Regions from separate parts of the Oceaniserpentilla sp. 4NH20-0058 genome, predicted to be linked through region 2. Evidence: riboswitches for the same ligand, from Rfam matches in the RefSeq annotation. Region 2 holds a riboswitch; the other holds the start of a gene.
The links. Region 2 has a riboswitch for thiamine pyrophosphate ahead of thiC (phosphomethylpyrimidine synthase ThiC). Riboswitches for the same ligand answer to the same signal wherever they lie in the genome.
Positions count from the first base shown of each region.

Region 1: it holds a riboswitch for thiamine pyrophosphate, as region 2 does, so the genes downstream of both, ABWV45_RS01250 (TonB-dependent receptor) here and thiC (phosphomethylpyrimidine synthase ThiC) in region 2, are expected to answer to the same signal.

Region 1 is NZ_BAABWE010000001.1:265,944-276,693, forward strand. It holds gene ABWV45_RS01190 (YihY family inner membrane protein) at 1-491, opposite strand, end outside; gene arsC (arsenate reductase (glutaredoxin)) at 471-818, shown strand; gene wrbA (NAD(P)H:quinone oxidoreductase) at 818-1,414, shown strand; gene ABWV45_RS01205 (DUF2069 domain-containing protein) at 1,415-1,777, shown strand; gene ABWV45_RS01210 (hypothetical protein) at 1,814-2,041, opposite strand; gene ABWV45_RS01215 (hypothetical protein) at 2,076-2,582, shown strand; gene hda (DnaA regulatory inactivator Hda) at 2,583-3,290, opposite strand; gene ABWV45_RS01225 (AI-2E family transporter) at 3,290-4,360, opposite strand; gene ABWV45_RS01230 (DUF2066 domain-containing protein) at 4,464-5,549, opposite strand; gene purM (phosphoribosylformylglycinamidine cyclo-ligase) at 5,727-6,782, shown strand; gene purN (phosphoribosylglycinamide formyltransferase) at 6,788-7,453, shown strand; gene ABWV45_RS01245 (DUF3108 domain-containing protein) at 7,543-8,280, shown strand; TPP riboswitch at 8,314-8,413, shown strand; gene ABWV45_RS01250 (TonB-dependent receptor) at 8,495-10,657, shown strand; gene ABWV45_RS01255 (YkoF family thiamine/hydroxymethylpyrimidine-binding protein) at 10,707-10,750, shown strand, end outside.
Region 2 is NZ_BAABWE010000007.1:40,714-51,463, forward strand. It holds gene ABWV45_RS10270 (alpha-ketoacid dehydrogenase subunit beta) at 1-137, shown strand, start outside; gene ABWV45_RS10275 (dihydrolipoamide acetyltransferase family protein) at 353-1,483, shown strand; gene ABWV45_RS10280 (flavin-containing monooxygenase) at 1,480-2,976, opposite strand; gene ABWV45_RS10285 (redoxin family protein) at 3,063-3,608, opposite strand; gene ABWV45_RS10290 (DUF5992 family protein) at 4,327-4,650, shown strand; TPP riboswitch at 4,769-4,867, shown strand; gene thiC (phosphomethylpyrimidine synthase ThiC) at 4,982-6,880, shown strand; gene ABWV45_RS10300 (FAD-dependent oxidoreductase) at 6,883-7,947, shown strand; gene thiS (sulfur carrier protein ThiS) at 7,931-8,143, shown strand; gene ABWV45_RS10310 (thiazole synthase) at 8,156-8,947, shown strand; gene thiE (thiamine phosphate synthase) at 8,950-10,464, shown strand.

The DNA of each region.
Region 1 (10,750 bases), on a different contig from region 2:
ACCATCAACCAATAAAACAACACTCGTTTGCCGGCCCTTTGAGAATTCACACGCCAAATATGATTAAATGATTTTTCAACTGTCAGCATTAAGCTAACTGCACTAAAAACTAAAATCCCCAAACCAATCCATGTTAATTTCTTTGCCTGCTGGGAAAATCCACCTAAATAGCTTTGAAGCGCTTCACCAGAAGTGGGTACAAAATGCTGAAACACAAAGTCATGAAAAGTATCAATAAATGAGGTGTACTGAGGGAACCATGTGAGCATGACATATCCAGAGGTCATTAATGGAACAACTGCAAATAGCGTCACAAATGTCAGCTCAGCTGCATTCCTACGGTTTTGATTGCGCTCAAAGCGCTTAATGACAAACCAACAAAACTTTAAAAACTGGTGCACTTTCAACCTCGCACAAAACCATATATTTAGTACAATACGCCTTTTATATAACTTTGTAATGGGTACAGTATGACGATTCAGATATGGCACAACCCGCGCTGCTCAAAATCAAGAGAAACCCTGTCCTTACTTGAAGGAACAGGTATCACCCCAACTGTTTACCTTTACCTAGATAAACAACCAAATGCCTCACAAATTTGCGATATTTTAGCCAAATTGGGCATTACCCCTAGAGAATTACTTAGAAATTCAGAAGCAGCTTACAAGGAACAAAACCTCAAAGATAAAACGTTAAGTGATGAATACTTAATTAACGCCATGGTAAACCAACCTAAATTGATTCAACGCCCTATCGTTATAAATGGTAATCAAGCCAGACTAGGCCGACCACCTGAATCTGTACTGGAGATACTATAGTGGCCTCGCCATACGTTTTAGTACTTTACTACAGCCATAAAGGAGCCGTGGCTGCCATGGCTGAACAAATGGCCCGTGGCATCGAAAGATCAGGCATTGAAGCACGCATACGCACGGTTCCAAGCGTATCAAACGACACTCAAGCAAGTCAGGCTGACATTCCAGATGACGGCCCATTGTTTTGCACAGAAGATGACCTTAGAAACTGTAGCGGCCTTTTACTAGGTAGCCCGGTTCGCTTTGGCAACATGGCAGCTGCACTAAAGTACTTTTTAGATGGTACGAGCAACTTATGGCTAACCGGAGAGCTGGTCAATAAACCTGCAGCCGTATTTACCAGCTCATCGAGCTTACATGGCGGACAAGAAAGCACTCTACTTTCTATGATGTTACCGCTACTGCATCACGGTATGGTATTAGCAGGCATTCCCTATACCGAACCAGAGCTTATGGACACCCTTTCAGGGGGGACACCTTACGGAGTTAGCCACTATGCAGGAAAAAACAGCAACCTTTCACTAAGCAGTGAAGAAACCGCTTTATGTCAGGCTCAAGGCTTCCGTATTGCAGAACTCGCCAAAATGCTTGAGGCATAAATGACCAAAATCAATATCAACTACTACATTGCTTTGACCTGCTTCTTCCTACAATTCATTATTTTAGGCATCAGCAGCTTTGATCGGCCGGATCTTCAAATAACCGGAGTCTATGATGTATTTCTGGGGATTCTTTGGACAGCCATTAAAGGCTTACCTTGGCTGGTTTTAATACCCGGCTTAATAATGAAAACCAAAAACATCATGGCTTGGATGAGCTATGTGTGCTTGGTTTATTTTATAATCTGGATGTTAGCGGTATTTGGTGCAAGTGGTAGCTCAATGGCAACTCTTGGCGTATGCATAACCTTAATTCAATTTATCACTTCCGCTTATTATACCCGCCTACTTAAGCGTCAATGAAAAATAAAGCCACTCATAAGAGTGGCTTTATAAACTTTAATCAATCCATTCGCTGTCGTCTTCTTCATCTGCCAACTCGGTTATGACAGATTCACCACATTTTTTGCACTTTCCTTCGATCATAATGGTACCATCCTGCTCATATTCAACAGGATCAACCATACCAAGATCGACCTCTAAACAATTGTTACACCAAGTTTGCTCTAAAAAAGCAGCTTGATCTTCTGGGTCACGTTGGTAAAAATCTCGTTCTTGTTTAGCCATTTTAAACTCCGGTTTATTTAGTACAGGATTGTATATGGAATACCCACGTTTTCTAGTCCTTGAAAGCAGTAGTTACGAAGAAGATGCGTATCCGATCGCCGCTTGCTGGTCTATTGCTGATGGACAGCTCAAAGATGTTCTTATTCGCCCAGAAGACGAGTGGGATAAATGGGATGCATCCAATGAGGATAAACACGGCATTACCCGCAAACAAATTGAATTAGTTGGTGAAACCGTTTTGGATGTCATCAGAGAATTATCAGAAGATGTAGACAAACAACCTGTATATGTGAAAGAGCCATATCTGTATCAAAAATGGCTTTCAACATTATACCAAGCTTATGGTGCTGAAGTGCCGTTTGACGTCATTCCTGCGTATGAATTATTTAACATGTCAGAAATGGAACTTGAAGAAGAATTAGAGAACCTCGCCTCTAACCTTTTATTAGACCTAAAAGTCCCGGAAGAAAGAGTGAGAACAAACCTAGAATTATACGCCCGATTATTGGAAGCCGGACTAGTAGAGCCTTATTCGGGGTAACTACCACTGCATCACGGCCTTTACAAAAGGTCGTGTGAGTTTGCGCTGCGCACTTAATGAGGCGTGATCTAACTTTTGCAGTACCTCAAACATGTTTTCCATATCCCCTTCAACTTGCCTAACAACGTATTTAGCCACCTCAGGTGATATTTCTAACCCTCTATTGTGGCCACGAAGCTGTAACACAGACATTTTATATTCTTCGTCTGGGTCATCAAATTCATACACCAATCCCCACTTCAACCGAGATAACAGGTCAGGCAACTCAATACCCAGTTCATCCAGTGAAGCATTGGCGGCAAATATCATACGTCCACCGGCATCACGCATACGATTAAATAAATGAAACAAAGCCTCTTCCCATTGAGCATCCCCTGCAACACATTGAATATTATCAAGGGCGATAACAGGTAAATCCTCTAGGCTTTCAAACACTGCAGGTGAATAGTCAACCAGCTCATCCAAAGGCAAATAAACACTGTTTAAACCATTGGATTGGGCTTCATGGCAAGCGGCCTGAAGTAAATGACTACAGCCAGAACCTAACCCACCACATATATAAATGCTTTGCTCTCCAGATTGAACAGAAGCCAGCTTAATCTGTTCAACGGCTTCTAAGTCTTGCTTAGCATAAAAATTTTCAAATGTTGCTTCGTCGCGTAATTGCACCCTTAAAGGCAATTGCTCGACAACTTGTATTGATGCCATCAACTTTCCGAATAAAACTCTGTATCTTTATAAATTTCGTGAATATGGCGTAAGAGTACCACAATAACTGCCGAAACAGGCAGAGCCAATATCACACCAACAAACCCAAACAACTGACCACCCGCCATAATGGCAAAAATAACGGCTACCGGATGCAGTCCAATTTTATCTCCAACTAATATGGGGGTTAATACAACAGATTCAATAACCTGACCAACCGCAAACACAATTAAAATAAACACCAAGGACCAATCCAAGCCAAACTGGAAGTACCCAGCTAACATGGCGGCAATAATCCCAATGGCAAACCCCATATAAGGGACAATACTGGCCAGACCCGCTATCAGAGCAATAATCAACGCTAGCTTAAGCCCTACCATCCACAACCCCAGACCGTAAATCAAAGCCAAGGAGGCCATTACCCACAACTGTCCGCGTAAAAAGGCGCCAACAACTTCATTACATTCACGACCCAATCGACTAGACGTACCTTGATAGCGCTTAGGCATCAAACCAAGCAGTTTCGCAGTTAAAATATCCCAATCCCTTAGTAGATAAAAACCCACTACAGGCACAAGGGTTAGGTTAACCACAAAGTTAATAAAGCTGCCAGCTGATGAAGTCGCCCGAGCCAAAACAGTGCCGATTAAATCTTGACTCCCTCCCCACTGGCTAACTATTTTTTCCTTAAGGGAATCAACATCAAACACATTCGCCTGCAAAGAAAAGGTCTCAATTAGCCACGGCTGCACAACATGTTTAATCCACTCAAAAACCATGGGCACATGGCCGTAAAGAACCTTTACCTGATGCACAACCAAAGGCACTAAAATGAAAAGCAAAACAAGAAAAAACAAGGTTAAGGCAAAAAAACAAACCACAACGGCCCAAGTTCGGCTTAATCCTTTCAATTCCAGCCTATCAGCTACAGGGTCACCCAGATAAGCTAATAACCCCCCCACAATGAAAGGCATTAAAACTGGTTCAAGCTGATAAATCAGCCAACCTAAAACTAGAACAACCAACGCTGCAATAAGAGGTCTCACAGCTAACGAAGTAGCATTATTCATTGACAGCCTTCCTTATCCAAATATACATATTGCGAGTGCCGCCAACCAAGGTCACAAGCTCTCAACTAAGCCATGGCAAAACTGCCACCTGCCTAATTTCATCTTACGGCTGCCAACTAAACTGTAACGACTCAGCCCGTAGAGGGGCCAAGTCCGACACAACCTCTGCTGCCTCTACTTCAATTTGATTAAGCTTTTTATCTAACTTTAACACCTGATTAAACTGAGCTATGGTTCCATTTAAAGTCACACTTAACGCCAATGTATCACCTTGAACGCTATTAACCACAACATCTTTTGTCACACTCAACTTTTCTAAGTACTTCAATACAGACGCATAACGATTTAAATCCGCTATACCTAAAATCTTTACAGCAATAAGATCACTTTGCGCCAGCGAAGGGCGAATGGCATAAGCATTGGCAAGCACCTCTGCACTGGCACTAACACCCAATAGCATCTGTTCTTTGACACTGTCAGATTCAAATTCATATCGATATTCACGTTCTCTAAAATAAAAGCGCCACTGCCCCACCCAGCGATCATCTGCATTCTTGTACAAGCGCACAGCCGCCACTGAGTCAGCTTCGTAACGAGTACTAGCCTCTTTTATTGGTTCAGCGAACAAGCCCCACAAGCTTTCTTGGGGCAAACGTATAGAGTCTTCTAAATCATAAAGCGGCAATACCAAAGGCACCCCACGCTTATATGAGGCAGCTGCTATGGCATCAGATATAAGACTTTGCTCCCCATCGATAATGACGCGACGAGCATTTTCATCAATCATAGCCCAGAGTAATACAGTGGGACGATTCCCACCCCAAAGTGGCAAATCCGCCTGCTGAACGATTCTTTGAATAGCCTGCCCTTCAAATCGCATATTGAGCCAACTTGAACCAGGAGGAATAGTCTCATCCCATTCGTCTTTCTCAACCGCCTCATAACTAAACTGGTACAAATACTGATCAGCAATACCCAGCGCACGTTTAATCGCCTCGTTATCCGCAGGAATACTAAAGCCACTGACTTTTTGCAAAACCTCAAGCAAGCCAACTTTGGCTCCTTGCTGGCGGCTTTGAACCTGCTGATTAGGCACAGGCACCTTTGAGTCGTATAAACCTGCCACCGGTTTTGACCAAGCAACAGGCACAACCAATAAAAAAGATAAAAAACACGAGAAAATCTTCATAAATAGCCATAAATCCTTCAATTGGCGGGTATTCTGACAAATTACCAAAAAAATGCAGCCCCTATATGTAAATTGTGCCATCAAACACGCAAGTATGATTTATATAATTCTCCTCAAGTGGTAAAATCCGCCACCTTTTTTATTCAACAGATACTTCCCGCACAAAAGGGCCACCACATGAGCGATCAAAACAAGTCATTAAGCTATAAAGACGCCGGCGTAGACATCGACGCAGGTAATGCGCTTGTAAATAACATCAAAGGTGTGGTGAAGAAAACTCGCCGCCCTGAAGTAATGGGTGGTCTAGGCGGGTTTGCTGGACTTTGCAGCCTACCGACCAAATACAAAGAGCCTATTTTGGTTTCTGGCACTGACGGCGTTGGCACCAAGCTGCGCCTAGCCATGGACCTAAACAAACATGACACCATAGGTATCGACCTAGTAGCCATGTGTGTAAACGATCTTATCGTTTGCGGTGCTGAGCCTCTGTTTTTCTTAGATTACTACGCCACAGGAAAATTAAACGTTGATGTAGCTACTAACGTAGTAACAGGCATAGGTGAAGGCTGCTTACAATCTGGCTGCGCACTTGTTGGCGGTGAAACTGCTGAAATGCCAGGTATGTATGAAGGCGAAGATTATGACCTAGCAGGATTCTGCGTAGGTGTTGCTGAAAAAGCCGAGCTAATTGACGGCAGCAAAGTAAAAGCAGGTGATGTAATCATCGGCCTTCGCTCTTCCGGTGTCCACTCTAATGGCTACTCTCTTGTACGTAAGGTAATCGAAGTATCCGGTGCCGACCTAAGCCAGGACCTAGACGGACAATCATTAGGTGACGCCCTAATGGCACCAACCCGCATCTACGTTAAGCCAATCCTAAAAATGCTAGAAACCATCGATGCGCACTCTATTTGCCACATCACTGGTGGTGGCATGTATGAGAACATCCCTCGCGTATTACCTGAAGGCACCAAATGTGTTCTAGACAGCGCCGCTTGGGATCGTCCAGCCGTATTCAACTGGCTACAAGAGAAAGGCAATATCGACTGGCATGAAATGCACCTTACCTTCAACTGTGGCCTTGGCATGATCGTTGTGGTTGATGAAAAAGACGCACAAGCCACCATAGATCTCTTAAACGCCGAAGGTGAAACAGCCACCTTAGTAGGACGCATTGAGCAAGCCAACGATGCTGATGCTCAGGTTATTGTTAAAGGCGTTGACGAGGAATAATTACAGTGCATCCTGAACAAGCAGAACCAGCACGCATTGTCGTACTAATTTCAGGTTCCGGCAGTAACTTTCAAGCTATTGCCGAAGCCTGTAAATCAAAAGAAATCGATGGCGAAATTATCGGGGTCATCAGTAATCGTCCCGGCGTAATGGGCCTTGATCGAGCTAAACAGCTCGATATCCCTTGCAGCGTTGTGGACCACACTGAATATTCAAGTCGAGAAGAGTTTGACGGCAAACTGATTCACGAAATTGAACAGTACGGGCCCGATCTCGTCGTGCTTGCTGGATTCATGCGCATTCTTACACCTGATTTCGTACGTCGTTTCAAAGGTCGCCTCCTAAATATACACCCCTCGCTACTACCAAAATATAAAGGTCTGCACACCCATAAACGGGCTATGGAAGCTGGCGACAAAGAGCACGGGGTTACCGTACACTTTGTCAGTGAAGACCTAGATGGCGGACCCAACATCATTCAGGCAGTTGTCCCTATTCTTGACGATGACAGCGAAGCCAGTTTAAAAACTCGCGTTCAACAACAAGAGCACGTTATTTATCCAATAGCCGTAAAATGGTTCGTAGAGGGTCGCATTACCATGATCAAGGGTGATGCATATTTCGACAGCGAAGCACTACCTGAAACAGGCCTGCAACTTAACGTCAATTAATATAGACATATGTAGCCAGTTACTAGTCACGCACCAGTAACTGCGCTTATACTCGAAATCTACCGATCAAGATGCTTAGGCAGGATGCTTTGAAAATTTTCAGCGTGATTTTTTATTTACTCCTTGCTACAGCAAATCCCGTAATCGCAGACATACCTACGACACCAAACATTACACTTTCGCCATACATAGCAAAATATGAAGCCACATGGAAAGCAGGCTGGTTCCCCGTTACCATCGAAGCAAAAAGAGAACTTTCCAAACTTGAAGATGGAAGTTGGCAACTCACATTTGAGGCCTACTCGTCTATTGCAGACTTGCATGAAGCCTCTAAGTACAACATTGAAGACAACACAATCAGACCACTGACATACCGCTATAAAACATCAGGTTTCTTATCTAAGAAAAAACGCGGTCAAACATTCGACTGGGACAAACGACAAACATTCATTAAAGAAAGAGATGAATGGGCCAACTACGAGCTTACTTTTGGCACGCAAGATAATCTGAGCTACCAAGAGCAAATCCGCCTTGACCTAATTGCCGGAAAAACAGAGTTTAGCTACCAAATAGCGTACAAAAATCGCTTAAAGGAATTCAAATTCAAAGTCGCCAATACTGGTAAAATTAAAACAAAAAACGGCGATATGAATACCGTAGAAGTAATTCAAATCAATAAAAAGCATAAAGAATCAACACAGATCTGGTTTGCCGTCGATTACGAATATCTACTCATTAAACTTAAAAACAAAGAAAGCAACGGCGACAGTAATACCATCAAACTAAAAAGCGCCCAAATTAACAACCAAACCCTGCTTGGCCTCTAATACTTCTTTCTCACAGTTAAATCACGTAGAATGGCCGCACCCAGGGGGAGGCCTCGGCCTGAGATGTCTTTTTAGCGAACCCCTAGAACCTGATCCGGTTAATACCGGCGTAGGAATGGACATTCTTTTAATAAGTATTCCCTATTTTTCTAACGGAATAGTTAAATTACCTCTACGCAATAACCGGGACTTATTCAATTTTTGGAAAAGACCCATGAAAACCCCCATTTTATTATTAAGCGCACTGAGCTTACCTGCGCTTGCAGCATTTCCAACCGCTGTGAATAGCCAAATCACAGACTCAGTAGCCACACCATCAGACACACCAGATACAAATGAAACCCAATTAGAAACCATTAATGTCACCGCTGATTTTCGTCAACTTGATTTAATGCAAATACCCTCTTCTATTACAGTGGTAGGTGAAGACGACATTCAAAGCCGCAATGCCGACCATTTAGAAAGCGTGTTATCCCTTGCGCCTAACGTAAATTTTGCTGCAGGCGCGTCCCGCGGGCGCTTCATTCAGATTCGAGGCATTGGTGAGCGCAGCCAATTTGTCGACCCTATAAGCCCTTCAGTAGGTTTAGTCATAGACGGAATAGACATGACAGGCTTAGCTGGTGCAGCGACTCTATTTGATATTAAACAAATAGAAATATTACGCGGCCCACAAGGCACTGCTTTTGGAGCCAACGCATTAGCCGGCATCATCAACATAAAAAGTACAGAACAAACCAATGAAAACTCTGGATTTATTTCCGCTCGCATAGGCAACTACAACAGCATCAACTTGAGTGGTGCAATTGGCACCCAAATAAATGAAAATCTTTCCGCACGTCTTGCGCTAAAAACACACACTTCAAATGGCTACATTGAAAACAAGCACCTAAATAAAAAAGACACCGCTGGGTTTGATGAAAATACAGCAAAAGCCAATTTAGTATGGGAAAACCATGCTAGCCGCTACAAGCTAAACCTAATTAAAGTTAAAACTGACAATGGCTACGATGCCTTTACAATAGACAATACCCGAAATACGCAAAGCGATGAGCCAGGAAAAGACACTATTGACTTAACTGCAGCATCCATACAAACCAGCAATCAAACTCAATACTTTTCTATAGAAACAAATACCGAATTTTCAAACAGCGATTCACTGTACTCATACGACTATGACTGGATGAATGACGGATTTAGAGGGCATACAGGTACAGACTTTGAAGCCTTTAATCGTGACACAGACAAAGCCAGCTTTGATATCCGCCTACTTTCAAAACCTCAAAGTAACATACTAAATAACTCAACTAGCTGGATAATAGGTGCTTACACAAAATCATTTGACGAAGATTTAACACAATCTCGCATTAAAAACTCAGCCCCTACAATATATAACAATTCATTCCATTCGAACTCATTCGCTCTATACAGTGAACTAACATCCTCACTCACAGCAACAACAAGTATGACTTATGGATTGAGAATTGAAGAATGGCGATCAAACTTCGCTGACTCCGAAGGACTTAAAGACAAACACTCAGAAACACTATTTGGTGGCAAGATTTCACTTGATACTTTATTAAATGAAAATCACCTTGCATATATAAGCCTTTCTCGAGGTTATAAAATGGGTGGGTTCAACTCAAACAAAAACCTGCCAACCGACCTAATAAAGTTCAACACGGAATACAATTGGGCAACAGAGATAGGCTTGAAATCTAGCTTACTCAACGATGAATTGACCACCAACATTGCTATTTTCCACATAAAACGTGAAGACCAGCAAGTTAAAAGCTCTACTGTTAGAGACAATGGCGCGACCTTCATTGATTCCATCAACAATGCAGCTTCCGGTGAAAACTTCGGCTTAGAATTAGAAGCGAATTGGAAAATTTCTCAACTATTAACATGGAAAGCAGCAATTGGTTTACTAGAAACAGAAATTAACGGGTTCACCATTAATATCGACACCGATGGAGACTGGGTAAATGATGCTACGCTTGATAAATCCGGCAGAAACCAATCTCATGCGCCTAGCTACACATTTTCGACCGCTATCAAATTAGATCTAACCAACAATCTAAGCGCCAATTTAGAGCTAGAAGGTAAAGATGAATTTTATTTCTCGGACACACATGACGCAAAATCAGAATCATTTAACTTACTTCACGCCTCTATCGACTACAAATTCAATAATTGGTCACTAGCCCTCACCGGTAAAAACCTTACAAATGTAGACACGGAGGTTCGTGGGTTTAGTGGATGGATTCAAGACCCTCAATACTATGTAGATCCAGCAACAGCTTACACACCAAATAAATACACGCAATTTGGCGAACCTCGCTTAATTTCATTAAGTGCTCGTTACGATTTTTAATACAACCATAGCCGAGCTCAGCTCGGCTTCTCTCACAATTGGAGCCAACATGGATTTATCCGTCGAAATCAGCAAGTATCCTTTGGCCGATGA
Region 2 (10,750 bases):
GTTTTTTAAATTTATTGTCACCCGTACAAAGAGTAACAGGCTTTGATACGCACATGCCGTATTTTAAAAACGAGCATTATTATTTGCCTAACAGTAATGACATCGTAGCGGCGGTGGATAAGTGTTTTAAAGAGTAAGGCAGGAGTTTGGGGTAATGTATGTAAGATGTGGAATATGGACTGGGAGATGAGAGATGCCCTCCAGCAAAGTGTTGAATAAATCAGCCACGAAGTGACCTTGTCAAAAATTAATGTATTAGAGATATGTAGGATGGGTTAGGCCTGAGTCACATGAATGCCGTAACCCATCAAAAAGCATGAACCAATAAAAATTTTCAATAAAAGGAAGCCTAATGAAATATTTTAAATTACCTGATTTAGGTGAAGGTTTAAGCGAAGCCGAAATTGTTGAATGGCATGTAAAAGTAGGCGACAGCATAAAAGAAGATCAGCTTATGGTCAGTGTAGAAACCGCCAAAGCCATTGTTGAAGTACCTTCTCCCCAATCCGGTGTGATTTGTGCGTTGTTTGGAGAAGCAGGGGATGTGGTACACATAGGCGAGCCGTTAGTAGAATACGAAGGAGAGAAAGACGACTCTGGTACAGTGGTTGGTGACTTATCGTTAGGTGCAAAACAAGAAAGCAAAGATGACTTCATAGTTGGCAGTGCCCATAACCAACAGAATCAAGCAGCTATCAAAGCCACTCCTAGTGTTCGAGCCTTGGCTAAACGGCTTGAGGTTGATTTAACTCATGTTAAGGCCACAGGTGAAGACGGTCGAATCACCGCAAATGATATAGAAAAAGCAGCGCAGCTGAACTCTGATAAAGGCCATAGTGAATCCCTAAAAGGGGTACGTAAAGCCATGGCAAAAAACATGGCCGCCTCCCATGCGCAAGTCGTGCCTGTAACATTACATGATGATGTGGATGTTCACGCTTGGTTCACAAGCGACAATCCACAGCAAGACATAACCATGCGTTTGGTTCACGCCATTGCAGTTGCATGTGAAGCTGAGCCTAGTATGAATGTGTGGTTTGATGGGGAACAACTATCAAGACGATTATTAACACAGATTGATTTAGGCATAGCAGTGGATACCGGACAAGGTCTGTTTGTACCGGTACTTAGAAATATCTCTAAACGCAGTTTAGACGATTTACGTGAAGGGTTAGATGCGCTACGAGCGGCAGTGAAAAGCCGAAAAATCCCCCCACAAGAAATGCAAGGTGCCACCATTACTCTAAGTAACTTTGGTACTCTAGCGGGTAAACATGCTAATCCGGTTGTATTGCCGCCTCAGGTGACGATAGTGGGTGCAGGAGGCATAAGAGACGAAGTGGTGGCGTTTGAAAGGCAGCCCGTGGTGCATGCCATATTGCCGTTATCTGTGACGTTTGATCACCGTGCCGTCACCGGCGGTGAAGCAGCACGTTTTTTAAAAGCCATGATGGATGATTTAGCAAAAGCCAGTGTGGATTAACTGGCTTTGGTTAAATCAGTTTGCTGAGCGGTTTGGTTTTTTGTATAAAATTTCACGATACCATCTTCAATTGGGTCGTGAGTCAGAGTTTGTTTGTCCACTTCGTATTTATTTAAAACACGCCAAGGGTGGTTAGCACCTTGTTTTGGTAGAACATCTTTGGCTCTTTGAATGTAGCCTGATTGCATATCATCCATAATGGTTTCGTCTAAGCTTTGTTCGGATTTGTTTTCTGGAACGACCACACAAAAATTATTTTCATCCATGTAGTTAAATAATCGGCATACATAAGCAGCAGAAATATCTGCTTTTAACGTCCAAGATGAATTGGTATAACCAAAAATCCAAGCAATGTTTGGCATGTTTTCAGCTAGTACAGCTTTGTATGTCATTAAATTATTTAATTCGACTTTTTGTCCGTCTTTATAGAGACTCATACCTCCTAATAACTGAATGTTTAAGCCAGTAGCGGTAACGATTATATCGGCATCAAGATGCTTACCAGATTTCAGTTGAATTCCTGTTTCTGTAAAGTGATCAATATGGTCTGTGACCACACTGGCTTGGCCATTTAAAATAGCTTTGAATAAATCGCCATCGGGTACCGCACACATGCGTTGATCCCAAGGTTTATAGTTAGGACTAAAATGGTTTAAATCTACTTTACCTTTTGTTTGACGTTTCACCCCACGAATAGCAAGTTTACGAATAAATTCTGGCCAGCGTTTTGCTGCTTTAAAAAAAGTTCGCTGTAAAAAAATATTACGCTTACGCGCAAATGAGAACACCACTTTGTTAGGTAGAAACTTCTTCAATAATCCGGAAAATTTATCAATGGAGGGAACGGTAAACACATAAGAAGGGGAACGCTGTAACATGGTGATGTGTTTGGTTTTATCGGCCATGGCGGGCACTAATGTTACCGCTGTGGCACCACTACCAATGATGACGACATTTTTTTCGGCGTAATCTAAATTCTCTGGCCATTTTTGTGGATGAATTATGTCACCCTTAAAGTCGTTATAGCCCTTAAATTCAGGTAGAAAACCCTGATCATAATTGTAATATCCGGTACAGGGTATTAAAAAGTCACAGGTATATTGAATGGTTTCTTGAGTGGCTTCGTTGATGGTGGTCACTTGCCATATATTTTGTTGGCTATCCCAGTTTGCTTGGGTGGTTTTTAATCCAAAATGAACCTTGCCATCCACTTCAAATTCGCGAGCAGTTTCATTAATATATTCACGAATATCGCCACCATTGGCTAATACACTTAAACCATCCCAAGGGCGAAAATCAAAACCAAAACTGGCCATGTCACTGTCGGAGCGAATTCCCGGATAACGGAATAAATCCCAAGTACCACCGATGGCTTGGCGACGTTCTAAAATGGCAAAGGATTTATTAGGGCACTGTTGTTTTAAATGGCAAGCCATGCTGATGCCAGACAAACCTGCACCTATGATGAGTGCATCAAAGTGTTCAGATGACATGTTGTATCTCTTATTTTTATTTTGTGAACGCAACATAAACCATGGTGGCAATCATGTCTATATAACGGATTGTTGCGAAATTGGCGCTATTCTTTTAGTAGTATTGCGATAGCTGAACTAATTTGTGCGGCTTTATTGGTATTTGCATGGGTTTCACCTATAAAGCGATAGCGCACCATGCCTTTTTTATCGACTAAATAGTAAGTGGGCCAATATTGGTTGTTAAGGCGTTTCCAGTATTTAAAGTCGTTATCCATCATAACCGGATGATCAAGTTCAAACTCACTCATTTTAGCCAGTACCGCACTGCGCTTTTTCTCGTAATCGAACTCAGGTGTGTGAATGCCAATTACTTGAAAATCTTGGTTATGCAGTGAGGCTTCTAATTGGTTGAGCCAAGGAAAGCTGCGGTAGCAGTTCCAGCAGGCAAAGGTCCAAATATCCACTAATAACACTTTACCTTTTAATTCTTCGACGTTTAACGGCTTGGATTTGAGCCATTGGTTTTGTTCGGTTTGGGTGAATTCAGGTAACGGGAATGGGTTGATTTCGGCATTGGCGCTTTGGATGCTGGGTTTTAGTAGTACAAAGGTGAGGGCAGCCGTGCCGAGCATGATGAATAGGGATTTCATGATGGGTCCTTTGGGTGGGTCTTTTGTATTGGTGGTATTTTGATCAGGGTTTGTGGGGAAAGTTCAGGGTGATTTGTTATTACTGTGTTGGTGGTAATCCATATTAGTAGGTCGAACTCGGCGTGCCCCTTGTGGGTATTATTTCGACAATATTGCAAGTGCGTAATTTTTTCACCAATAACTATTTAGGCTTTTCATATCTGGAGCATTAATGCCAGCACGGTTTCTTTTCTCGGGATTGCATCCCGGACCCTGCTTCGCGGCGCCGCACGAACCGCTCGCCTCTAATAGGGTGATCGGGACGCTTTGGTTGTAGCGGCTCGTGAATGCCGCAATATGTTATCGTTTCGTGCTTGGTTTGTGGTTGGTACTGAAGCATTGTGGGATCGGCGTGCCCCTTGTGGGCATGCGATGAACTGATCGAATAAAGTCGCAGTTTCAATCCCCCCTTGCCCTAATTCTCCATAATCACGTATCATCCCCCCAGTTCACGAAGTGCTAAGCAAATATGCTTAGCTGATACTTTACCCGTTGAACTCTTTTAATTTAGCTGATGCTATCGTGTAGTTATTAGTGGTGACTTAACTGAGAAAGGTTGATTATGCATCCATCTTGATAGCAATAGCATTCATGATAATCGGCTTGCGAATGTTAATTGAGATTTAACTATTACTAAGTCACTGCTTGCCAGTGAAAAGTGTACATTTAAGAGAAATTTATGAAAAAAGTCTTATCGCCTTTATTACTTTTGGGATTATGTTTCAATGCATATGCGGGAGATATTGCAAATGGTGCAACGGTTCTTAAAGTTGCTAACATTTCTAGCAATGTCGATACATTCGCAGTTACCGTTGATTCGTCTTTAGTTGATTGTGCACGTAATATTATATTCTTTCCAGCTAGTGCAGCCCCAAACAAAGAATCTCATGCAAGAGCTTATTCTACAGCGTTAACAGCACTATCAACGGGCATGAAAGTCAGACTATATAATTATGATTCAAACTCTTGTACAGATGCATCATTTATTGAAATATCAAAATAAATATAAAAATATGGCTTAGTCAAATACTAGAAAGTTGGTTTCGGATATCCTTACGAGGTACGGCTGGCCTTAAATATTAACCTCTACTTCTCCCTTGCCCCTAAATCCCGTATCATACCCACAGCTCACGGGGTGCCAAGCATATTGCTTAGCTGAGACTTTACCCGTTGAACCTGATCCGACTAGCATCGGCGTAGGAATGAGCGTGGTTTATTTCTGGTTGTGCACCCAAAATCCGTGTGCATTGTATAAACCCATTGAATCTATTGCTCTTGCAATAGGTGCTCACACGTCCTTGTTAGTGGTGACTTAACTCAAATAAGGACCCACTATGCAATCTGATAACAACTCCATTCAAGCGGCTCAGCTTGCCAATGTAAATCCAGACCTGATCACTCGCACTCCATTACCGGGCAGCGAAAAAGTGTATATTCAAAGCGAAACCCGCCCAGATGTGCGCGTGCCCATGCGTAAGGTGAATTTAACCGACGGTACGGACATTACCCTTTACGATACCTCTGGCCCGTATACGGATGTGAATGCCGAGGTGGATGTACACAAGGGTATTGATACCAGCCCACGTAACAAATGGATTGAAGAGCGCCAAGATAGCGAAACCTACGAAGGCCGTGATACCAAGCCAGAAGATAACGGCATAGACGATTCATACAAAGCCTTTCAGTTTTATAATCCGCACCTACAACGTCAACCTCGTCGTGCAAAAGCAGGTAAAAATGTTAGCCAATTGCATTACGCGCGCCAAGGCATTATTACCGCTGAAATGGAGTACGTGGCATTGCGTGAAAACCAAAAACGCGAAGCCTTGATCAATGAATTCACTACCCCAGAGCGTGAAGCCCGTTTAAAAGGCAACCCAATGGGGGCGGCTATTCCACAGACAATCACCGCTGAATTTGTACGTGACGAAATTGCTCGCGGTCGCGCCATTATTCCAGCCAACATTAATCACCCAGAGTTAGAGCCCATGATTATTGGCCGTAACTTTTTGGTTAAAGTAAACGCCAATATTGGTAATAGTGCGTTAACGTCGTCTATTGAAGAAGAAGTTGAAAAACTTGTTTGGTCTACCCGTTGGGGTGGCGATACCGTAATGGATTTATCCACCGGTAAACACATTCACAGTACCCGCGATTACATTATCCGTAATTCCCCTGTACCCATTGGTACAGTGCCTTTGTATCAAGCGCTAGAAAAAGTAAACGGCATTGCTGAAGATTTAACATGGGAAATTTTCCGCGATACGTTAATCGAGCAAGCAGAGCAGGGCGTGGATTACTTTACCATTCACGCTGGTATTCGTTTGGCCCATGTGCCGTTAACCGCTGACCGCGTCACAGGTATTGTGAGCCGTGGTGGTTCTATCATGGCGAAATGGTGTATCGCACACCACAAAGAAAGCTTTTTGTATGAGCACTTTGAAGACATTTGCGAAATCATGAAAACCTACGACGTGAGTTTTTCATTAGGGGATGGCCTGCGCCCGGGTTCCCAAGCAGATGCCAACGACGCAGCCCAATTTGCCGAACTCGAAACCTTAGGTGAATTAACGCAAATCGCGTGGAAGCACGACGTGCAAGTGATGATTGAAGGCCCAGGTCATGTGCCTATGCACATGATTCAAGCCAACATGGATAAACAGCTAGAATGCTGTGACGAAGCCCCTTTCTATACGTTAGGGCCACTCACCACGGACATTGCACCGGGTTATGATCACATTACCTCTGGTATTGGTGCAGCTATGATCGGTTGGTTTGGCTGTGCCATGTTGTGTTATGTCACACCAAAAGAGCACCTAGGTTTACCCAACCGTGATGATGTAAAAGTAGGCATTATCACTTATAAGCTGGCGGCTCACGCAGCGGATATTGCTAAAGGTCATCCGGGGGCTCGTTACCGCGACGACATGATGTCAAAAGCCCGTTTTGAATTTCGTTGGGAAGATCAATTCAACCTAGGTTTAGACCCAGACACCGCCCGTGAATATCACGACGAAACCTTACCTAAAGACAGCGCAAAAGTAGCGCATTTTTGTTCCATGTGTGGGCCGAAATTTTGCTCTATGAAAATCTCGCAAGAAGTACGAGACTACTCGAAAGACTTTAGCCCAGAAGCCATTAAACAAGGTATGGCAGAAAAAAGTGCGGAATTTAAAGCACTGGGCAGCGAGGTTTACGTGCCAAGTAAAAAAGCGCAAACCGAGGACGCCTAACCATGAACCTAGCAGATGGATACACCAAAAAGGTCGCCATCGTTGGGGCAGGGATTAGTGGCAGTTTAACTGCATGGCATTTGCAGCAACTTGGGTGTGAGATTCATATTTATGAACCAGACGAACACAAAAAAAGTTGCTCGTTTACGGCTGCGGGTATGCTCGCCCCCATGGCGGAATTAGAAAGCGCCAATGATCATATCTATCAACTAGGCATGCACTCCATTGCGTTATGGCCGCAAATTATTGCGGCACTTGGGGGGAATATTTTTCATCGCGACAATGGCACACTGGTGGTGTGTCATCGTCAAGATGAAGGGGTGTTTAATCAACTTTTAAGTACCTTAAAAAATAAACTAGGGGGCAATTTTTCCCAGCAGTGTGAGGTTGTACATTCGCAATCTTTAGAGCGCGAATTAAAACCTTTAGGCACCTCGTTACTGCTTCAAAACGAAGCTCAAGTGGACGCCCATCAAGCCCTTAATGCATTGCATCAAAGCTTAAAAAGCAACAGCCATTGGCATGCCAGAAAGGCGGATAAATTATCCGCATATAAGGTGAATGATGAAACCTTTGATTGGGTGTTTGATTGTCGTGGTTTGGCAGCCAAACACGATATTAATGGCTTACACGGTGTACGTGGTGAAGTAATTACGGTGCACGCACCGCAGGTAAATATCGAGCGCATGGTGCGCGTCATGCACCCAAGATATCGCATTTATATAGTGCCGCGGGAAAATCAAAAATACATGATAGGTGCCACCGAAATACAGTCGGACGATACTGGGCCCATGAGTGTACGTTCCACCTTGGAATTATTATCTGCCGCTTTTAGTGTGCATTCGGGTTTTGCCGAGGCGCGTATTTTAGGGCTAGACACCAACGTACGACCTGCCACCTTGGATCATCAACCTGTGATTGACCATCAAGCAGGATTAACGCGTATCAATGGTTTGTACCGTCATGGGTATTTATTGGCCCCAGCTGTGGTGGCAAAAGCGTTACAGGAATTGGGGTTCAACACACAACAACACTTAATGCAGGCTGAATATGAAAATTGTATTTAATGGACAAACCGTTGAGTTGCCAAATACGCATACGCTTAGTGCATTGTTAACCGATTCAAACCTGACTAAAGGTTTATCCATTGAACAAGCTGTGGTGGCGGTGAATCAAACCTTGGTTCACAAAAGTGATTATGAAACCCTAATTATTCATGAAGGGGATCAAATCGAAATGCTTACTGCCGTGGTCGGTGGCTAACAGGAGATTCAAATGTGGCACATTGCAGGTAAAACCCTAGACAGCCGTTTTTTAATCGGCACCGCCATGTATGACTCACCTGAGATCATGCAGCAATCCATCGACGCCTCTGGCTCGCAAATCATTACGGTATCCCTGCGCAGGCAAAGCGCAGGGGGCAGTGATAACCAAGTGTTTTGGGAGTTTTTGCAAAGCTTTCAACAAAACAATCGTTATTTATTACCTAACACAGCAGGTTGTCATAACGCCAAAGAGGCAATACTTACCGCACAAATGGCGCGTGAATTATTTAAAACCAATTGGGTAAAACTTGAAGTCATTGGGGATGATTACACCTTACAGCCTGATCCGTTTCAATTAGTAGAAGCGGCGAAAGAACTCATCCAACAAGGGTTTGAAGTATTTCCTTATTGCACCGACGATTTAATCCTTTGCGAAAAATTATTAGAAGTGGGTTGTAATATTTTAATGCCGTGGGGCGCACCTATTGGTACAGGTAAAGGATTAATGAATCCTTACGCGCTAACCCTATTACGTGAACGCTTTCCCAATGTGCCACTGATTGTGGATGCGGGCATTGGTAAGCCCAGCCATGCAGCACACGCCATGGAATTAGGCTTTGATGGGGTATTACTGAATACCGCCGTGGCAAAAGCCCAAGACAGTATTAAAATGTCCAAGGCGTTTAAACACGGTATTGAGGCAGGGCGATTGGCTTACGAGGCCGGTTGTATGCAAGAGCAACAAAAAGCCCAAGCCAGTACAGCAGTGGTTGGGCAACCGTTTTGGCATTTAGAGGAATAAACATGAAACCTGCTGTATTGAGTATTTCAGCTCATGATCCTTTAGCCATGTCAGGCATTGCCATGGATCAAAGGGCCCTTTCGGTTTTGAATGTCCATTGCGCCAGTTGTATCACGGCCACTACATCCCAAAATCAACGGGATTTTTTTGCCATTAACGCCGTTGATGCAAATGCATTCAAAAGTCAGTTAGATGCACTGGCTAAACAAGATGTGTTTAGTGTAATTAAAATAGGCATGGTGCCCAATTTAGATATTGCTAAAACGTTAGCGGCTCACCCAATTATGCAAAATAAAACAGTGGTTCTGGACCCTGTTATTGCAACAAGTAGTGAAGAAGCAAATAACGTAAATGTTATTCACACAGAACGCTTATCGGCATTACTGTATTTATTGCCTTTAGTTAATGTATTAACCCCCAACCTTAATGAAGCCAAGTTATTGTTAAAAGGCTCTGGCATACCATACACGCCAGAAATGAGTCATGCGGATTTAGCGTTAGCACTGCTTGATTGTGGAGTAGAGCACGTGCTGTTAAAAGGTGGCCATGGAAATACACCTGCGCGGGATATTTACGCATCTAAAACGCAATATTTTCACTTGGAACACATTACATACGATCACACATTTAATCGCGGTACAGGTTGTGCCATGGCGTCACTTATTGCAGGTGCGTGTGCGCTACAACATACAGTGGCCGATGCCGTAGTCATGGCAAAAATGGTTATGCAAGCTGGCTGGCAAAACCCGTATCAATTAGATAAACAAACTGGGGGCTTTAACTTTGAGCAACTTTCCCCGTTTGAAACGCTAAATGTAAGAGAAGAAAGCCAAGAAACACGTAACAGCATTCAAGTACCTTACGAATTACCTAATGTATTTGTTAAAGAAGCCGAGACCGAGCTTTCATTTTTGCCCTGTAAACATGATTTAGGCTTATATCCAATAGTTGATCGTGCCCAGTGGTTAAACCGCTTATTACCCTTAGGGGTGAAAATCATTCAACTACGTATAAAAGACTTAAACGGTGATGATCTAAAAAATGAAATTCAGCAAGCAGTGCATATCGCTAAACAATTTAATTGCCAATTATTTATAAATGATTACTGGCAATTGGCCATTGAATACGGTGCTTATGGTGTACACCTAGGGCAAGAAGACATAGACGATGCGGATTTAGAACATATTGCAAAATCCGGTTTACGCCTAGGTTTAAGTAGCCATTGTTTTTACGAAGTGGCTCGCGCAAAAACCATTAAACCTTCCTATATTGCGTTCGGCCCTGTGTACGCCACTCAAACCAAAGACATGCCTTGGATTCCCCAAGGGGCTAATGGTTTAACCATTTGGCGTAAGCTGCTGAAGGATTTTCCAATGGTGGCCATTGGCGGTATTCATGATGAACGCTTTTCACAAGTAAAAGCCACAGGAGTGGATTCAATTGCAATGGTCAGTGCCATTACTGCGCAGGATGATCCAGAGGGAGCGTGTTTGGGGTATATGGAGGAATGGGGTTAATATTTTTTGAGTGATGTGTAGCTTGGATAAGCGAAGCGCCATCCGAGGTTTGATGTGGCTTCTTGTCATTATCACCTATGCGGTAATCCATGTTGCTTTGTGAGAGTGAGCCCGCACGGGATTGACGCATGAGCATCATCTAATTTCTGGTAATTATCTCAATAGCAGTTAGCTGAGTAATCAAAGCCAGCACGGTTTCTTTTCTCGGGGCTGCGTTTCGGACCCTGCTTCGCGGCACCCCACGAGCCGCTCGTCATTTATGGAAGTATCGAAACGACTTGCTTAT